DNA from 3 places in the uncultured Virgibacillus sp. genome. Region 3 is predicted to be linked to each of the others. Evidence: riboswitches for the same ligand, from Rfam matches in the RefSeq annotation. Region 3 holds a riboswitch; each other region holds the start of a gene.
What was found. A riboswitch is a leader RNA that binds a small molecule or an ion and turns the genes downstream of it on or off. The one in region 3 is predicted to bind thiamine pyrophosphate.

Region 1 (6,860 bases), on a different contig from region 3:
TCCATTCTGGCTCATTCGTTCCATTGTAGGTTTGTCACCCTTAAACCAATGAAACTGTGCATTGGTGATGGAATACTTTTCTAATAAATCACAGGCAATGGTAGCATCATCATAAACTGCATGAAGTACAATTGGCTTATTCCATTCTTTAGCTTTTCGTATAAATAATTCTAGTAATTCAATATATGGCTTTACCATTAAATTTGAATTTTCTTGTCGCTTGTAATAAGGTAGACCTACTTCACCTACCGCAATTGCTCTGTCTAGATTCGAGTCAATAAATTGTATTAAATCAGCTATATCATTATCGTTAGGTATTTCTTGTTCCGGATGAAATCCGAAAGCAGGTTTAACTGCGGAACATCTCTCCGCTAACCTTAAATTGGAAATTGACGATGCTAGGTTATTCGAAACAGAAATTAGTGAGCTAACATGATGCCGTTTCAAAGATTTAATAATTTCTGTTTGTTCCTCCTGTGTATACATATCTAAGTGAATGTGTGCATCAATAATGAAGCTATCCATTTGCAGCCCTCAATTCCTGATATATCCTTTTCTTATACTCTAGAAATGCTTCTGATAAAACTAACGCTTCCTCTCTTGGTCTTGAAAAAGGAATTGTGAATTCTTTTTTTATCGAAGCCGGACGAGCTGACAACACAATCACACGATCAGATAGAAATAATGCTTCTTCTATATTATGCGTTACGAAAAGGATTGATCGTTGATGCTCATTCCACATTGCTAATAACCACTTTTGCATGTCCAAACGGGTAAATTCATCCAATGCGGAAAATGGTTCATCTAAACAAATAACAGGCTGGGGACTTAAAATACTGCGTACAAAAGAAGCGCGCTGCTTCATTCCTCCAGATAATTCATGGGGATATGCATTTTCATATCCTTTTAAGCCAGCTCGTTCTAGCATTCGTTTTGCTTCTAATTCATCTTTTCTACCTGCAATTTCTGCCGCTAAGACAACATTTTGTAAAATCGAACGCCAAGGAAGTAAGGAATCTGATTGAGGCATATAGCTGATGAATCCCCGTTTGCCGATAATCTCTTTTCCATTTAATTTAATCGTACCGGAATTAGGTGAGGTAATCCCTCCAATCAGTCGAAATAACGTGCTCTTCCCACTTCCTGATGGTCCAACAATCGAAACAAACTCTCCGTTTCGCACCGTTAATGAAATACGATTAAGAATAGTAGTTTCCCCATATTTTTTTGTTAGATTTACAAGTTCTAAATTACTCACTGATCTTCCCTTCTTCCGGTTTCCATTTAATTACTCTTTTTTCAATTAATGAAATACAACCAAAAAACAATAAACTTAACAGCACTATAAATAAGATAGCAACAAAGACACGATCTGTTCGGAAAGACGAAGATGCCAAAGTCATATATACTCCAATTCCTTCACTTGCACCAAGCCATTCAGATATCACCGCTCCCATTACGCTATATGTCGCCGATATCTTTAAACCACTAAACAAAGAAGGTAATCCATATGGCCACTCTAGCTTACGAAAGATTTGCCCTTTACTGGCACCTGTCATTTGCATATAGTGTTTCAGTTCTCCACTTGTTTGTCTAAATCCATCTAAAGCTGCTATAGTTATTGGAAAAAAACAAACAAGTGTAATAACAATTAATTTCGGCAAGATTCCAAAACCAAACCAAATTACTAATAAGGGAGCTAAAATAATAATAGGTATATTCTGTGATATTATTAATAATGGATAAAAGGCTTCCCTAACTGTCGGAATGAGATGAAGACAAACAGCAACGAGCGTACCTACACTGCTGCCTATCATAAATCCGATAATCGATAGTTGGATAGTCGATTGTAGATGACTAGCATAATTTGGCCAGCCATTGACAGCTTCTTGCCATATTACACTTGGAGCAGGTAGTAGCCAAGCTGGGATCGAAAAAATACGACAAGCTATTTCCCAACTGATAAGGAAAAGGATGAGGACCAGAGCTGGTCGCCATCCCTTTTCTCGCAATCTTCTCATTAGCGATACTTCTCCGTTAATTGTTCCATGGAAGCTCCAGAAGGTTGATAAAGAACCTTCACCTGTGAAATAACATTTTCACAACCAATTTCAGTCATCCTTTTATTCATCTTCTCAATAATTCCAAATAGTTCTGCAAGATCACCTTGCATTGTAGTTTCTAGTGGACTTACCTGATACTTAACTCCGGAATGATCGATAATCTTAATCGCTTCATCCACATACGGAATAACATCTTCACCATTTTTCGTTTTCGGGATAATTTGAATACTAACTAGTGCATCTGCCATCATTTATTCCTCCTTTGTTTCTGGTAAAAACTCATTTGTAAATGCTTTTTCACTATCTAACGGTTTATCTAACAGCTCATTCTCATACATCCAATTGGCGTAATTCTCCCATACCTCTTGCTTTTGTTCCCCCCACTGGTCCGCATCATCTTGATACTTTGACGCTAACCAAGCTTGACTTGCTTTTACTAATTCTGCATCCAAATCAGGAACAGCGTTAATTAAGATATCAGCGGCTTCCTCTGGTTGCTCAATTGCTAGATTATAACCTTTAGATACTGCAGCTAAGAATTGCTTAACTGTTTCTGGATCATCTTTGATCATTTTTTCATTGGTAGCTAAAACCGGCGTGTAATAATCTAAATTTGACGAATAATCGGTTAAATACACCATATTAATTTCTTCATCACGGAGCTCTGCCTCTACACCAGTCCAACCATAATAAATCCACGCAAAATCAATATCTCTTTTCACCGCAGTAAAAAAGTCCGTATCGCCCATGTTGATAATATCAACTGATTCTACATTAGCATTTTCCTGCTGCATGAGTGAGGTTAGAACCGCTTTTTCTACTGGAGCTCCCCAGCCACCATATGTTTTATCTTCAAAATCTTTAGGTGTAGTAATCTGTTTATTCTTGGGTGAGGCAAAACCTGAGGTATTATGCTGTATAACAGCAGCAATGGAAACAATCGGTATATCTTGTACACGAGCTTCAGTAATCCCCTCCTGATAACTCACACCAAAATCTGCTTTACCAGATGCAATTAACTGATCTGCTCCCGCTTCACCAGGCATAATTATGTCCACATCAAGGCCTTGCTCTTCAAAATATCCCTTCTCTTTTGCAACATATAATCCTGTATGATTCGTATTTGGTGTCCAATCAAGTACAACAGAGATCTTTTTCTTTTCTGTTGAGTCATTGTTCTGCTGACTTTGTTCTTTCTCTTCTGTACCACATGCCGTTAATATAAGCAGTGTAATCCCTAAACTAAGCAGTAAAAGCTTCTTCAATGTTTTCCTCCTCTTGAATACCTTTCTCATTGTAAGGAACAGCGTATGTATCATCTTGTTTGACTGTAATTCCTTCGCTAAGAATAAAAGCGCAAACACCCGATTAGCAACGCAGCGACGATTCAACGGAGATAAAGGACTCACGGTGAGCTTGCGAGCCGATGATGATTTAGATTAGGGCGATTCATGATGAAGTAGCCTAGTTTCTGGGCGCTGGAGCTGGACGCAGCTCAACACGCAAATTTTATAATTTCTTAGACTATAAAAAATGCCCTAGATGGTTAATCACCATTAGGGCATATACAACTTAATATTTGATGTATCAAACATGTTCCCTACGCTGGTTTAAACCAGATCAGGTTCTAAGAGTCAGTACCTTACGGATACAATCTCAACCAGCAACACTGGTCCCCCTACAACTTTAGTATTCTATTATTAATTCCATAGTAACTATGACATAATTCGTCCATTTAATCAAGTTTAAGAAACTCAAAAAATATAGAAACTTCTATGAACATAGAAGCAACTTCTGCATAAAGTGACACTTTAATCAGTGGGGGTTTTATTTATCCCACATTGATTGTTAGCACCACAGACCTAAAATCCTTTGAACCGACCGGACATTTACCGGCAATCGATCCTCCACTTCCCCATAGTGGTTTTACTTTATTGCTTAAAGTGGATTATTACTGCCAGTTATATGTGTGGGATAAACCTATAAAAAACCTCTTAAAGTATAACCACCATACCTTAAGAGGTTTTCTTCCCTATTTATTTAGGTTATAGAACGCTGTCTTACCAGCATATTCACCCATGCCTGCTAGCTCATCTTCAATGCGAAGCAGTTGATTGTATTTAGCTACACGATCTGTTCGAGAAGGTGCACCTGTTTTGATCTGACCTGCATTAGTCGCTACAGCAATGTCAGCGATCGTTGCATCTTCTGTTTCTCCTGAACGGTGTGAGATAACCGCTGTATAGCCAGCGCGTTTTGCCATTTCGATTGCTTCGAACGTCTCTGTTAATGTACCGATTTGATTAACTTTTACTAAGATAGAGTTTCCAATACCTTGTTCAATACCTTTGGAAAGCTTATTAGTATTTGTTACAAATAAATCATCTCCGACAAGCTGTACTCGTCCACCAAGACGATCTGTTAATACTTTAAATCCATCCCAATCATTTTCATCTAGTCCATCTTCAATGGAGATAATTGGGTATTTGTTGATCATGTCTTCATACCAATCAACCATCTCTTCAGAAGTACGAACAACACCTTCACCTTTTAGATTATATTTACCATCTTCATATATTTCTGAAGCAGCAACATCCATTGCAAGCTTCACTTCTTCTCCTGGCTTGTAACCAGCAGCTTCAATTGCTTCCACAATTGTTTGTAAAGCTTCTTCATTAGAAGCAAGGTTTGGTGCAAATCCGCCTTCGTCACCAACAGCTGTGTTATACCCCTTTGATTTTAATACATTTTTCAATGAATGGAAAATTTCAGCACCCGTACGTAGTGCTTCTTGGAACGTTTCTGCTCCAACTGGCATAACCATAAACTCTTGAATATCTACGTTATTATCGGCATGCTCACCACCATTAAGAATATTCATCATTGGTGTTGGTAGGGTTTTTGCATTAAATCCACCGAGGTAGTTATATAACGGTACTTCAAGATAACTAGCAGCAGCATGTGCTACAGCCATGGATACACCAAGAATTGCGTTAGCACCAAGTTTGCCTTTATTTTCAGTTCCATCTAATTCGATCATTAACGCATCGATGATATTCTGACGAGTAACATCAATCCCAAGTAATTCAGGTGCAATTATTTCATTTACGTTTTGAACTGCTTTTAGAACACCTTTTCCAAGATAACGATCTTTATCACCATCACGTAATTCCACAGCCTCGTATTCACCGGTAGATGCACCGCTTGGCACAAGTGCAGAACCGAAGGCACCTGATTCTGTAAATACTTCCACTTCAACTGTCGGGTTACCGCGTGAGTCTAATACTTCACGTGCATATACATCAGTAATGTATGGCATAATTTTTCTCTCCTTTAATTTCCTTTTATTTAATTAATGATTCGCCAGTCATTTCTTCTGGTTTTTCAATACCTAGTAAATCCAATAAGGTTGGTGATAGATCAGCTAAAATCCCACCATCTCGTAATGTTATATTTTCTTCTGTCACAATTACCGGAACAGGATTTGTCGTATGAGCAGTCATTGGCTTACCTTCAAGCGTAACTACCTCATCAGAATTACCGTGATCAGCAGTAATAATGGCATTCCCGCCAAGCTCTTTAATTTTATCAACAATTTTCCCTAGACATTCATCAACTACTTCAATTGCTTTAATAGTCGGCTGTAATTTACCAGAATGTCCAACCATGTCCGGGTTAGCAAAGTTCAAGATAATTGCATTGTGTTCACCAGCATCAAGTTCTTTGAGCAACGCGTCCGTCACTCCATAAGCACTCATTTCTGGTTTTAAATCATATGTTGCAACCTTTGGCGAATCAATCAATACACGTTTTTCACCATCAAATTCTTTCTCACGACCACCACTCATAAAGAAAGTGACATGTGGATATTTTTCTGTCTCAGCAATACGTAATTGCTTCAAATTATGCTGAGATAATACTTCGCCAACTGTATTATCTAGGTTAACAGGTTCGTAAGCAACATAGCCATCGACTGTTTCACTAAAATTCGTTAACATTACAAAGTCCAAATTTTTTGGCACGTGCTCACCACGATCAAAATCACGAAAATCTTCATTTGCAAAGGTACGTGAAATCTGAATAGCGCGATCTGGACGGAAGTTATAAAAGATTATAGAATCTCCATCTTTAATTTTCCCAACTGCTTCACCGTTTTCATCTGTGATGACAGATGGAATAACAAACTCATCGTAAATTTCATTTGCATATGAATCGTCAACAACCTCTATTGGGTCTTGATATGCTGGTCCTTCTCCATATACCATTGCATCATACGCTTTTTTCACACGATCCCAACGTTTGTCACGATCCATGGAATAATAGCGGCCTGAAATGGTTGCAAATTGACCAACACCGTATTCCTTGATCTTATCCTGCGTTTGTTTAATATATTCTTTCGCTGTTTGCGGACCAACATCTCGTCCATCAAGAAATGCATGGATGTACACTTCTTTCAACTCATTATCTTTTGCTAGTTTTAATAAAGCAAATAAATGATTGATATGACTATGCACGCCTCCATCGGAAAGCAATCCAAAAACATGCAATGCTTTTTTGTTTTTCTTCGCATTTTCTATTGATTTTTTAAAGGCCTCTTTTTCAAAGAACTCGCCATTCTTAATGGACAAATTCACACGAGTTAAACTTTGATAAACGATGCGCCCAGCTCCAATATTTAAATGCCCGACCTCGGAGTTTCCCATTTGCCCTTCAGGTAGACCAACTGCCTCACCACATGCTGTTAATTGGTTGTGAGCATAGGTATTCCAATAACGATCAAAGTTAGGAGTATTGGCT
Region 2 (6,860 bases), on a different contig from region 3:
TGAAGTAATTCTCTAATCGTAGAGGGAGTGCTTACCATTTTATCTTCACCCTTTCTTTAATATATCTCTATTTACCCTATGCTAAATTCATCTTGTCGTAAGGGCATTTATTTCCAAATAACATAAATTCAACAAATATCATATAACTATAAATAAAACTTAATAGACTGCTATCTTTAAGTGATATTAAAATTACGCGTTTATAAAAATAACTCTGTAGGTTAATACGCTATATTCTTTTTCCCATGACAAATAACAATATATTTGTTATGCTTGATTCAGTTAGTTGCTGAAAGCATAATTAAATTCACAAGTTACTTAACTACTAGGGGTGCCCAATATGTGGGCTGAGAGGAAACACGTGACGTTTCTAACTCTTATGGACCTGATCTGGTTAATACCAGCGGAGGGAAGTAGTAGACGCAACGTCTTTCTATTTTCTTACACAAAGCCAGGTCCATGGAGGATCTGGTTTTTTTCATAAGAACAGAGTGGATGTATATTATGCTTTGCTGTCTACCTTTAGCATCCATAGCTACTGGGGAGAGGCGTGTAGGACGTAAGCTATACCGCATATTGTCGGTAATTCCTATTGTTGTCCTATGCTCACTTTTTATAGAAAGGAGGGAATAAGTGAGAAGAACGCACGTATTAACATTGATGGCAATTTTCGTAGCAATTGGAACATTAGGAGCACAATTCTTATGGTTTCCTGCTGGAATTGCTAAAGCGTATCCAGTGCAGCACGCAGTAAATGTAATGGCGGCAGTAATACTGGGACCTGGTCCAGCCGTAGTCATAGCTTTTATGATTGGAATTTTACGAAATATGCTGGGGATTGGTACATTACTTGCTTTTCCGGGAGCAATGGTTGGTGCTTTCCTTGCTGGGCTTTTTTATCAGTGGTTTGGTAGAAAGCTGTGGGCTGTGATCGGAGAAAGCATTGGTACTGGTATTATCGGATCATTCATAGCGGTTCCATTTGCTAAATTGTTTATGGACAGTGCTGCTGGCGCTTTCATTTTCATGCCATCGTTTTTGGTAAGTAGCATAACTGGCGCATTTATTGGCTGGTTCATTTTATTACGAGTAAAGCAAGAAGATACGATACGCGTACAAGGAAACTACTAGGGGCGCTTTGTTGCTGAGATAAGGACTTTTCCTTTGTCCCTTTGAACCTGATCTGGATAATACCAGCGCAGGAAAGTAGTGGGGAACATATTATTATCCTCTATTTATCTACTTTTACACCTCTAGTGGCTTCCCATAATAGAAGGAGGCTAAATATGAATTTCACTGATCAATTAAGAGAAGAAAACAATGATATTTTCCAGCTTATTTTTAATCATCCCTTTGTTCAGGGGATAGGGACTGGCGAGATTTCTAAAGATGCGCTCGCACATTATATTAAAGCGGACTTTGAATACTTAAATGCCTTTATGCAAATTTATGGAATAGCGCTATCCAAATCAAAGAAACGTGATGATATTGCTTATTTCTTTGATCAAATAAATTTTATATTAAACGATGAAATCCACCCACATCATAACTTCTGCAATCATATCGGTGTGGACTATGCGTCCTTACAAGGACACCCTTTGCCACCTACTGCAGATCATTACATTAAACATATGATGTATCATGCACAAATGGGAACGTCTAGTGAGATACTAGGAGCTCTACTTCCATGCCCTTGGACATACTTAGAAATTGGTAGGGAATTAATGGAGCAGTATAATCCTAATAAAGATCACCCTTTTTACGATTGGATTAGTTTCTATGCAAGTGGTGATGTAGATAATACCACCTTTGAATTGAGAAAACGGTTGGATATACTTGCAGAAAATGCTGCCAAGGATGAAAAAGATCTCATTAGAGAAGCTTTTCGAAAAAGCTGCCAGCTGGAGCTTAAATTCTGGGAAATGGCCTACACATGTGAATCATGGCCAAACGCAGAAAAGGTGAACAGCTAATGGATAGCATACCTTGCGCGCTGACTATTGCTGGAACAGATCCGAGTGGCGGTGCTGGCATACAGGCAGACCTAAAAACATTTCAAGAACTAACCGTATATGGAATGTCTGTAATCACCTCTGTTGTGGCACAAAATACAACCGGTGTGCAAAACGTACACCATCTACCTGTTACGATGATAAATGAGCAACTAAACTCAGTTATATCAGATATGCCTGTGCATAGCATAAAAACAGGTATGATTGCGAACAAAGATATGATGCAGGTTATTGCAGAGCACTTGTCCAAATCAGTTGTGAACTATGTCATGGACCCTGTCATGGTTGCAACTAGTGGCGATCCATTAATATCGGAAGATGCTCGATCGTTTCTCAAACAGCAGCTATTACCATTAGCGACTGTAGTTACTCCTAATATTCCTGAAGCACAGTATATTACAGGACAATCTATTGATAATACAAGTGATTTGCAAGAAGCGGCTTTCGAGATCGTCAAAAGCTTTGGAGCACGCGCAGCACTTGTTAAAGGTGGCCACCTGCAAGGTAAAGCCGTCGACTATTTATATGATGGGAATAAGCTTTACACGTTCGAAGCAGAGCGGTTTCAAACAAAGAATACACATGGTACAGGTTGTACGTATTCAGCGGCAATTACTGCTCATCTAAGTAAAGGTCTACCACTTTACGAAGCTGTAAAGCAGGCGAAACAGTATGTAACAGCTGCTATTCAATACTCCTTTTCACTTGGTGCCGGTAACGGACCTACAAATCATTGGGCGGTACGCAAAGAAAGGGTGGAACAATGACACAATCCATTATTCAAGCAGTTAGAGAACAAAAACCATTGATCCATAACTTAACCAATGAAGTAGTCATGAATTTTACAGCTAATGGTCTTTTAGCCTTTGGTGGAGCACCGATAATGGCAAAAGCAGAACAAGAGGCTAAAGAAATGGCTACCGCTGCGAATGGTGTACTTATTAATATTGGTACAACAACTTTAAACGAGCTATCAGCTATGAAACTAGCAGGAATAGCCGCAAATAAAAAAGGTATCCCTGTCGTACTTGACCCAGTTGGCGTAGCGGCTACAACCTTTCGCCAAGAAGCTGTAAAGCATTTGCTACACGAAGTACAGTTTACCGCAATCAAAGGTAATGCTGGTGAAATGGCACAGCTTGTGGAGATCCCTTGGAAAACAAAAGGTGTTGAGTCAATTGGGGACGGTAATCTAGAAGAAATTGCCGTTAAAGTTGCCAAAGCCTATCATACAACTGCTGTAGTTACTGGTGAGACGGATGTAATTTACAGTGAAGGGAAAATAATTCACAACACGACTGGTCATGTATGGCTAGAAAAAATTACTGGTGCAGGCTGCTTATTAGGAGCTATTCTAACTGCATGCTTAACAACTAATCATGCTCTAGAAGCTAAGGCATTGGCAGCAGTACAGTTTTATGGACTTGCTGCTGAACACGCGGCTTCTCAAGAATATGTGCTTGGTCCTGGAAGCTTCTTACCAGCATTTATAGACGCCCTTTCCAAAGACTTAGATCAATTGAAAGGAGTTAATTAATCTTTGCAGCTAAAGGATGCTCTAAGAAAATACTTTATTATGGGTAGTCAGAACTGCCATAACGATCCAAAGCATATTTTGGAACAAGCAGTAAAAGCTGGTATAACAGCATTTCAATTTAGAGAAAAAGGAAACGGGTCATTAACTGGTTATAAAAAATTTATTTTAGGAAAACAACTTCGGAATATCTGTCAAAACTATCGTATACCTTTCTTCGTTAACGATGACATAGAACTTGCTGAAATATTAGATGCAGATGGTATCCATGTTGGTCAGGATGATGTATCTGCTCTGGAATTACGTAGGCGTTTTCCAAATAAATGGGTCGGCCTTTCTGTATCAAATAAAACAGAATTAGTAAATAGTCCCATTTCCTCTGTTGACTATTTAGGAGTGGGGCCAATATTTTCTACTACAACAAAAGAGGATGCTAAATCAGCGATTGGACCGAATTGGATAAAAGATATCAAACAAGCTTATCCCTCCCTGCCAATTGTGGGTATAGGTGGTATCACTACAGACAATGCAGCTTCTGTTATCCAAGCGGGAGCGGATGGGGTTGCGATCATATCCGCTATAACCCTTGCAGAAGATATTAATAAAGCTGTTCTACAATTATAGTAGTAACAATCTATATTCAAAGAGTGCAGAAATAGCACACAAAACAATTAAAGCTGTGCCCAATAAAAAACAATCGGCACAGCTTTTTTTACGCTTGCTTTTTCGTCAATCCTGCGACTCTTTATACGAATAAAAGCAAAGCGCCCAATTAGAAACGTAGCGACTGGAGCGAGAGAAAGAATCATGGTGAGCTTCCGAGCCAATAATGAATTAGATTAGAGCGATTCGTGAAGTCGCATCGTTTCTGGTCGCTGAAGCTGGCCGCGGCTCAACACGCCCATATTTATCCACTTGAATAAAAAGAACCCGTAGCTCCAAGCTACAGGCTCATCAACATAAATCTATAGTTCATATCGCTTACAATGGTGTTTACTCCCCGCTTTACACCCATTCACACCGGAATCTGGTGACACTGCTGCCGATGCTGAAATAGACGAGAAAAGAAGCATGGTAAGAATGGAACTACCCAGCAATAACTTTTTCATTGTTTTATCACTACTCCTTTTATAATAATCTATCTACATTTTACTATACACTGTCACTCTCTAATTGTATATAAAAATCAGAATTTTGGTAATATAGTAGCAATCCTATTACATAAAGTAGCCTTTAGAACTACCATAACGACTGAAGGGAATAAGCACATAGCTCTATAGATAATAAACTGTTCGTAAAAACTTCAGCATGATTAACCGAAAAGAGACTGAAGCATTCCTGCCTCCTTCTATTTATTGAAGATTATCAGCATAGGCAGTCATCGCATCTCGCATGAATACAGCTAAACCATTACCATATTGATCGATATTTTTTGTGAAACGTTCATCATCTACATATAGTTGGCCTAGTCCTTTAAAAGCTTCTAGTGAATACGTTCCTATACGATTTAAGAATTGATACCATTCAGCAATTCGTTCTTGAGCAATTTCAGAGGCAGGATCTTCATGACGAACTTCGGCTAATTTACGATAAATCGCATGGAACGTTTCCTCAAACTCTTTTTTTTCAGCTTTTGTGAAGCTATTAAGTTTTGCATTCGATTTATTAACTGCTTTATCCCCCCAACGCTCTCGCGCTTCCTGTTCATAAGGATTATGACTAAAGTCAAATCCGGCAAATTTTTCTTGATTACTCATTACAATCTCTCCTTTTTTATACTTTAATGTTTTATCAATCGTTCCAATCATTGTATTGATTCGCCTCCTTTTATCAAGCAGCATTTTGCGATGCATCTCTAAGGCCTCAGCTTGATTAAAAGAAGGGCTGTCAATAATTTCTTTAATTTTCTTCAAAGAAAAATCAAGTTCCTTAAAAAATAAAATCTGCTGCAAACGTTCTAGATCATTCTCTGAATAAATGCGATATCCTGATTCGGTTGTTTGTTCGGGAGTCAATAGCCCAATTTCATCATAATGATGTAGTGTGCGCACACTAATCCCAACCAAATCAGCTACTTCCTTTACTTTCATAGCTGTTAACCTCCCTGTAAACTTACTATAAAGTATAACGTAACGTTAGAGTCAATAGAAAAAATAATTAACAGCATATTTAAATTCTAAATACAGGTTACCAATCGCTATATCCAAACAAAAAGAACCGGAAACAAAGTATTTCAGTTTAAAAAAACGGAGCAAAATTCGCTCAGTCCTTATCACTAAATGCTCAGATTTACGCTTTCTCTAGTAGCTATTATGGAATAATAGCTACTGCTTGACCGCCACTCCGGCTGCCCACTTCCCTTTCCGTGGGGTTTGTCCTTCAGCTAACTTTTTTAGCAAAACCCGCTCAAAAAAGTGGATCTTCAGGTCAAACATTTCCCACAGGAGTTGAAGTGGCCGCCCTTCGCTATTATCAGGCTCTACAACGCTAGCATGAAGTAACACAGCTGCTTTTATACTCACGGATAGCGATTTTCACTTTACCCATTGTAAAAAAGTCAACCTATTACTTATGACAAGAATTGTTGCACCTTCTCATAGCGGAGACGAATTACGTAGACTCCTGCGGGATTAGCGCGAGCCGAAAATCCACTTTGCAACGTGTTCTTCTTTGCAAAGTTAGTTGAGGCCGTGCCCGCCGAAAGCGAAGTAATTCGTCGGAGCATTGCCAATATACATCAAACATTTCAAAATAACTACTTGGCTTAACGCAGTCATTGCACTGATTTTATACTTTCTTAACTTATAAAAAAAGCAGAACTATCATTCGATTCGAAATCCATCCTCTTTTCTAGTTCTAAACTATTTGTTGCTGTATTGAAGCACCATTCAGCGGCTGTTTACACGCTTGATTCATGATTCCGTATTCCGTTTATATACAAAAAAATACAGGCTTAATGGCCACCAAAGAATGGCGAAAATCGGATAAATGGCCCAAATGGTACCTGGTGAGTAAATAATATTTACCATTATAAAAAATAAACAAAGAAGTAATGACGCATGGAGTGAAAAAGTAAAATACGTACTTCTTCTCACATGATACACAGATAGCGGCCACCATAATACAGCAAAGGCGGGAAATATAACCCAAGGAGTATGCGGAGAGACTATTACGTTTAGTAAAAAATAATAAAGAATAGCAACGCCACTACCAACAACTGCAACTCGTAATGTCTTGGCTTTAGCCCCTAAGAACACAAGAATCGGCCAGTAAACCAACGGAATAACTGTATACGAAACCCATGGATACGTAGG
Region 3 (6,860 bases):
TGTTTGCAGTGCCGGTCCAAAAAGTAACCGGTATAGATATCTATCTGCTGATTGCCATAGCAGGTATGGCTATGACATTTACTGCTTTTTTTGGCATGAAGGCTCTCGCTATCATTAGTTTTATTGCAGTACCATTAATTACGATATTAGGAAGTACATCTGTTTTTAAAGCAGCTGACAGTATAGGTGGTATGCAAGGATTATTGAATTATCAGCCAGAAGAAGCAATTAGTCTAGCAGCTGCTTTAACCATTTGTATTGGTTCATTTATTAGTGCAGGGACACTAACTCCAGATTTTACTCGATTTGCTCGTAAAAAACGATCAGCAGTTGTGACAACAGTCATTGCCTTTTTTATCGGAAATACACTGATGTTTGTTTTTGGAGCGATTGGTTCCATTGCAACAGGGTATGCAGATATTTCGGAAGTGATGTTTATGCAACAGCTCATTTTACCTGCAATTGTCGTATTGGGTTTAAATATTTGGACGACCAACGACAATGCGCTGTATGCTTCTGGACTTGGATTATCAAATATTACGAAGCTACCAAAGCAAAAACTTGTCATCTTTAACGGAATCATTGGAACATTAGCTGCGATGTGGCTATATAACAACTTTGTTGGATTTTTAACGTTATTAGGTTCTGCGCTACCACCAATAGGAGCAATCATTCTTGCAGATTTCTTTATCCTTCACCGGGGAAATTACCAGGCCTTTAGAAGCATGACGTTTCAAGCGATTAACTGGGTTGCGATAGTTGCGTGGGGAGCAGGGATTGCCGCAGCTATATTTATACCAGGTATTGCTCCACTTAATGCGCTAATTGGTTCAGCAGTCGTTCATGTAGTGGGGATGAGACTAGTCCAACTAAAGGAAAAACAGGTGATGACATCTAATGTAGAGAAGGTGAGTAATTAAAATGATTATTAAAAATGCTTCCTTACGAGGAAAAGCTGGAAAATGGGATATTACTATTAAGGATAAAATAATTACGTCTGTTACGCCTGCTAATACAAAAAGGAATGGGACAGATGCGATTGATGTAAAAGGTTCACTTGTGTTACCTCCATTTATTGAGCCTCATATTCATCTCGATACGACGCTTACTGCAGGAGAACCAGCATGGAATCAAAGTGGAACATTATTCGAGGGGATACAACGTTGGTCAGAACGGAAAGCTTCCTTAACGAAAAAGGATGTAAAAACCCGTGCTAAGAAAGCATTGACATGGCAAATTGCTCAAGGAATTCAACATGTACGTACACATGTTGATGTTACTGATCCGAAATTAATAGCTTTACAAGCATTATTAGAAGTTAAAGAAGAAATGGCACCTTATGTAGATTTACAGTTGGTAGCTTTTCCTCAAGAGGGAATCCTGTCCTATCCAAATGGTAAAGAATTAGTAGAAGAAGCATTAAAGTTAGGTGCGGACGTGGTTGGTGGAATCCCCCACTTTGAATTTACCCGTGAGTATGGTGTGGATTCGATGAAGATCGCTTTCGACCTAGCAGAAAGGTATGATCGTCTTGTTGATATTCACTGTGATGAGATTGATGACGAGCAATCACGTTTTGTAGAAGTAGTGGCTACAGAGGCATATGAACGCGGATTAGGTTCCAGGGTAACGGCCAGTCATACAACGGCTATGGGCTCCTATAATGATGCATATGCGTATAAGCTGTTTCGTTTATTAAGACTTTCAAATATCAATTTCATTTCCAATCCACTCGTTAATATCCATTTACAGGGACGATTTGATTCCTATCCGAAGCGACGTGGTTTAACGCGTGTGAAAGAATTACTAGAAGCAGAAAGGAATGTCTGCTTCGGACATGATGATATCTTTGATCCGTGGTATCCACTTGGTACAGGAAATATGTTGCAGGTGCTCCATATGGGCATTCATGCTTCTCAATTAATGGGTTATGAACAAATTATTAATGCTATCGATCTCATTACAACAAACAGTGCAAAAACAATGAATATCGAAGAACATTATGGAATTGAAGCTGGAAAACCAGCAAACATAATCGTCTTGGATGCTGAAGATGAATACGAAGCTATTCGTAAACAAGCTTCCGTACTCTATTCAGTTCGTAATGGAATGATAATTGCTGAAACAAAACCAAGCGAATCACATGTTCATTTATTAGAAACAGCAAAGGTGGACTTTCAGAAATAGACTTAAAAGAGACTGATACAAAAGAATAAAGAAACAATTAAAAACGGACGATAATTAGTTAAATGAAGTGCCCCCTGTCAAGTAGACAGTGGAAATAATAAAAACTGACTTAAGCGGTTTTAGCTCTAAATTCGATAGGGCTAAGGCCGTTTAGTCGTTTTTGATATCTATCATAATTATAGAAATGTATATAGTCCTCTATGGATGCAGATAATTCTTCAAAGGACTCATATTTATTTAAATAATACTTCTCGCTTTTCAGTGTTCCCCAAAAAGATTCCATCGGCCCATTATCAATACATCGTCCGACTCGTGACATACTTTGCTTCATGTTTGCGGCATCTATCTTTTGCTTAAACATTTTAGATGTATACTGATACCCCCGATCGCTATGAATAAGCGGGCGATCTTGCAGATTTATTATATATAACTGGTAGTAAGCCTCTCACTTCAACCCAATAAAGTGAAATCAATGTTGGTAAATGGGAGACTGCCAATATTGGTTCAAAGGCATTTAGGTCACACCCTTGTGGTAGGGAGAAACCAAAACCCTCATTGATTAAAGTTTCACTTTATGGAAAAATTATAATCAAAAGTTAGTAAGACTGCATTCTTCCTTTGGTAATTTATTAAACTTGACAGGTTTTCGGAAAAAATGTATCCTTTAACGCTGTATGTTAATTTAAAAATGCTTATTAAATCTCACATACAACTGACTAAATAAGTGAAAAGCAAACAGGTCAGTATATGGTTATGTGAGATTTTTTTGTATAGAATTGAGAGGAGCAGATTGTTGAAGAATAGAAAGAAGCAAGATCAAACCATAGATAAGCCAGTTCTTTTTCTAAGTGGAGGGGCGCTACTTGCCTTTGTAATTCTTGCATTAATAAACCAGGAAATGGTCACCTATGTAGTTAATACGATGTTTAATTGGTCGGTAACCTATTTCGGCTCGATATATCAAGTTCTAATGGTAGGAACTCTAGTCATTGCATTAATACTTGGGTATTCAAAGTTTGGGAAAATTCGTTTAGGAAAATTAGAAAAGCCTGAGATTGGAACGTTCAAGTGGATTTCGATTATTATGTGTACGCTGCTAGCGGCAGGTGGTGTTTTTTGGGCAGCGGCAGAACCGTTGAGCCATTTTTTAACCATCCCACCACATTTCTCAGGAATTGAGGCTGGGACTACAGAAGCAGTAGTACCTGCACTTGCAGCAAGTTTTGTCGATTGGGGTTTTGTCTCATGGGCAATTTTAGGAACATTAGGTACGATTGTATTCATGTATTCCCATTATCATCGAAATGCACCATTAAAGCCAAGATCGATGCTTTATCCGATCTTTGGCGATAAGATTATGAAAAAAAGTGCACTTGGTACGTTTGTTGATGCCTTTTCGATTGTGTCAGTGGCAGCTGGTACGATTGGTCCAATTGGATTCCTTGGATTACAAGCAGGTTATGGATTAAGTGCATTGTTCGGTGTACCAAATAATTTATTTGTACAATGTCTTATTGTTATCGTTATTGTTCTAGCAGCTGGGATTTCTGCTGCGACAGGAATTCATAAAGGAATCCAAATTTTAAGCAGCTATAATATTATTCTCGCAGTTTGTTTAATGGTTGCTGTGATTATTCTAGGTCCAGCATTATTTATTTTTGATTCCTATTTGCAATCATTTGGATTATATGTCCAAGACTTCCTAACCTTAAACACCTTCCGTGGAGATGGAGCTTGGCTTGGCTTATGGACCGTTTTTTTCTTTGCTTGGTTCATTGGCTATGGTCCAATGATGGCGATGTTTGTTAGTCGTATTTCTCGTGGTCGCACAATTCGAGAGCTTGTAACTGCTGTTGCGGTAATTGCACCTGTGGTAACGACGTTCTGGTTTACAGTTGTTGGTGGCACAGGGATTTTTGCTGAAATGAATAACCCTGGTGCCGTATCTGAAGCTTTAAATAGTGCTGGACCTCCAGCAGCTATGATTGCTATCGCAGAACAATTGCCACTTGGTACGATTATCGGTTTCTTCTTTTTAGTAGCAACTATTGTGTTTGTATTAACGACAACCGATTCGATGTCATTAACCATCTCGATGGCGATTACAGGTAATGGAGACCCATCGAAATTCCTGCGTGTGTTCTGGGCAATTCTTATGGGACTTGTCGCAACTGTACTCATCACTATTGGCGAGGATAGTGTTGGATCGCTACAATCCTTTATTGTGGTGACGGCTGTTCCTGTATCGTTACTCATGTTAACCACATTTTGGACCGCGCCACGCGCAACTCGTGAACTTGCAAAAGAACAAAAGATTGATGAAGTTAAACGCTATACCAAATAAAAGAGATGTTAAGGGGCTGGCTCATTAGGTCAGCTCTTTTGTTAGTAGAGAATGGCAAAAAAATAGAAAATTGTTCATTTTTGGTAGACGAATAGTCCAAAATCATGTATTTTATAGACAAATGCATATTGAATAATTAAATTACGCTTCACTAGGGGTGCCTTTACGTAATGGCTGAGATCTATGTGTGACATGGAGACCCTTTGAACCTGAACTGGAGTAAGAACCAGCGGAGGAAAGTGACAGGAGTAGTGTGTATCAGCGACATATACCTTTTTTAGGATATCGTTATAGATTCATGCCACTTTTCCTTTGCTGGAAAAGTGGCATTTTTTTGTAGAAAAGGAGAGGAAGTGATGAAACTAATTGCGGTGACTACCGGTGAACAGGAGGAGAAATACCTTATCCAGACAATAGCGAGTATTATTCCCTATCTTGATGCTGTCATTCTACGAGAAAAACAAATGACCGAGCAGGACTATTCTTTGTTCATTCAACGTGTGCTTGCACAAGGAGTTCCGGAAGAAAAACTAATTATTCATGGCCATACAACACTACCTGGTGAAACGAATGTGAAGACACTTCACCTTTCAGAAAAGCGAATACAAGAGGTACACGATCTCCGAAAACAATCCCCCGGTTTACAAGTAGGGGTATCGACGCACTCCAACGAAGTAGCTAAGAGAGCGGAGCAGCTAGGTGCTACGTATATTTTGTATGGTCATGTCTTTTCGACAGCGAGCAAGAAAGGGGTGAAACCAAAAGGAGTAGAGAAATTAGCAGCAGTTGCAAAAGAGGTGAGCATTCCCGTTTATGCAATCGGTGGAATCACAAGCGCAAAGGTAACGGATATTTATCAAGCGAAGGCAAGTGGGATTGCTGTAATGTCAGGTGTTTTTAGTCAAAATAATCCACTGCAGGCAGTGCAATCGTTTCGAAAGGAGGTGAATCGATATGAAGAGACACGTTGATGTAGTGGTTATAGGTGGAGGCGTTATTGGGCAATCCATTGCTTACTATTTAAGTAAAAGTAGGGTTGTAACGACGGTAATTGAACAAGGTAGAAGTGGAAGAAAAGCTACACAAGCTGCTGCGGGCATGCTTGGTGTACACACAGAAAATGATCAGGAAGGTACGTATTATCAATTTTGCCAAGCAAGTAGAAATATGTATGCATCTCTAAGCAAAGAACTATTTTCGTTATCAGGGATTGATATTCAGCTTTCCACCAACGGTATACTCGAGATAGCTACGAATGAAGAACAGAAGCAAAGACTGCGAGCAAAACAAAATGCATTTGAAGGCTTAGAATGGTTGGATGCGGAAGGGATTAGGAAACGAACATCAGCTTTATCCCAGGCAGTAGGGGGATTATATATGCGGCGAGATGGACATGTAGAACCATTGAAAGTGTGTGAAGCTTTTAAACAGGCATCTTTATCAATGGGAGGTCAGTTGATCGAGAATTGTCAAGTTGGAGAAATAGTCCATGACCATGATGTTTTTCATATTCAAATCGATAACGATGTTATCTCAGCTGATCATGTTGTTGTAGCGGCAGGTGTAAAAAGTGGGAGGTGGTTTGAAGCGACAGGATTAATGAATCCAATGGTCCCAACAAAAGGAGAATGCTTTGCCATAAAGCCAAGCATTCAATCTATTCAGCAGACGTTATTCTTTCACAATCTGTATTTGGTACCAAAACGAGACGGACGCTATATTATTGGTGCAACTAGCTATCATGATGATAGCAATAGTTATACGTCAACAGGTGGCATTTTTGAATTAATGAATCACTTATTGAAGTTGTTCCCATCGTTTAAGCAGGAAGAACTGCATAGCTGTTGGACTGGTGTTCGTCCGGGCACCAAAGATGGTAAGCCAATTATTGGAGAACATCCTGAGATTCCCCATTTGTATTTTGCAACCGGACATTATCGAAATGGTATTCTTCTTGCTCCTGCTACAGGGAAACTAGTTAGTGATATGGTCTTAAAGCGTTATGTACCATCATCGATCCAGCGTCTTTTTACACCAAATCGTTTCAGGAAAGAGGGGATCACATATGCAGATACACGTGAACGGACGTCAGGTGGAGGTAGCTAAGAATTCAACTATTGGCGAGTTACTAAAAAGCTTTAACATTCAAGCGAAACTCGCGGTAGTCGAACAGAATCAACAAATTATTAATAAAACAGTGTATGACGAAACAATATTAACTAATGGGGATACTATTGAAATTGTTCATTTTGTAGGAGGAGGATAAGTCATGTTAACAATTGGCGGAAAATCATTTCATTCCCGACTGATGCTAGGTACTGGAAAGTAC

Region 1: linked by a shared signal. The riboswitch ahead of Q1A47_RS03890 (ABC transporter substrate-binding protein) and the one ahead of Q1A47_RS02560 (thiamine phosphate synthase) in region 3 are both predicted to bind thiamine pyrophosphate.
Region 2: linked by a shared signal. The riboswitch ahead of tenA (thiaminase II) and the one ahead of Q1A47_RS02560 (thiamine phosphate synthase) in region 3 are both predicted to bind thiamine pyrophosphate.

Annotation. Positions count from the first base shown of each region.
Region 1 covers NZ_CANMAB010000010.1:10,838-17,697, forward strand. The annotation lists gene Q1A47_RS03870 (TatD family hydrolase) at 1-525, opposite strand, end outside; gene Q1A47_RS03875 (ABC transporter ATP-binding protein) at 518-1,258, opposite strand; gene Q1A47_RS03880 (ABC transporter permease) at 1,251-2,021, opposite strand; gene Q1A47_RS03885 (MTH1187 family thiamine-binding protein) at 2,021-2,311, opposite strand; gene Q1A47_RS03890 (ABC transporter substrate-binding protein) at 2,315-3,328, opposite strand; TPP riboswitch at 3,644-3,753, opposite strand; gene eno (phosphopyruvate hydratase) at 4,096-5,382, opposite strand; gene gpmI (2,3-bisphosphoglycerate-independent phosphoglycerate mutase) at 5,408-6,860, opposite strand, start outside.
Region 2 covers NZ_CANMAB010000045.1:22,454-29,313, reverse strand. The annotation lists gene Q1A47_RS11265 (DUF2642 domain-containing protein) at 1-38, opposite strand, end outside; TPP riboswitch at 318-429, shown strand; gene thiW (energy coupling factor transporter S component ThiW) at 634-1,131, shown strand; TPP riboswitch at 1,120-1,222, shown strand; gene tenA (thiaminase II) at 1,287-1,973, shown strand; gene thiD (bifunctional hydroxymethylpyrimidine kinase/phosphomethylpyrimidine kinase) at 1,973-2,779, shown strand; gene thiM (hydroxyethylthiazole kinase) at 2,776-3,549, shown strand; gene thiE (thiamine phosphate synthase) at 3,589-4,170, shown strand; gene Q1A47_RS11235 (hypothetical protein) at 4,512-4,655, opposite strand; gene Q1A47_RS11230 (MerR family transcriptional regulator) at 4,899-5,636, opposite strand; gene Q1A47_RS11225 (hypothetical protein) at 6,459-6,860, opposite strand, start outside.
Region 3 covers NZ_CANMAB010000006.1:9,327-16,186, reverse strand. The annotation lists gene codB (cytosine permease) at 1-920, shown strand, start outside; gene Q1A47_RS02575 (cytosine deaminase) at 922-2,187, shown strand; partial or broken gene Q1A47_RS02570 (IS3 family transposase) at 2,297-2,593, opposite strand; gene Q1A47_RS02565 (BCCT family transporter) at 2,981-4,531, shown strand; TPP riboswitch at 4,675-4,786, shown strand; gene Q1A47_RS02560 (thiamine phosphate synthase) at 4,888-5,502, shown strand; gene thiO (glycine oxidase ThiO) at 5,486-6,637, shown strand; gene thiS (sulfur carrier protein ThiS) at 6,597-6,797, shown strand; gene Q1A47_RS02545 (thiazole synthase) at 6,801-6,860, shown strand, end outside.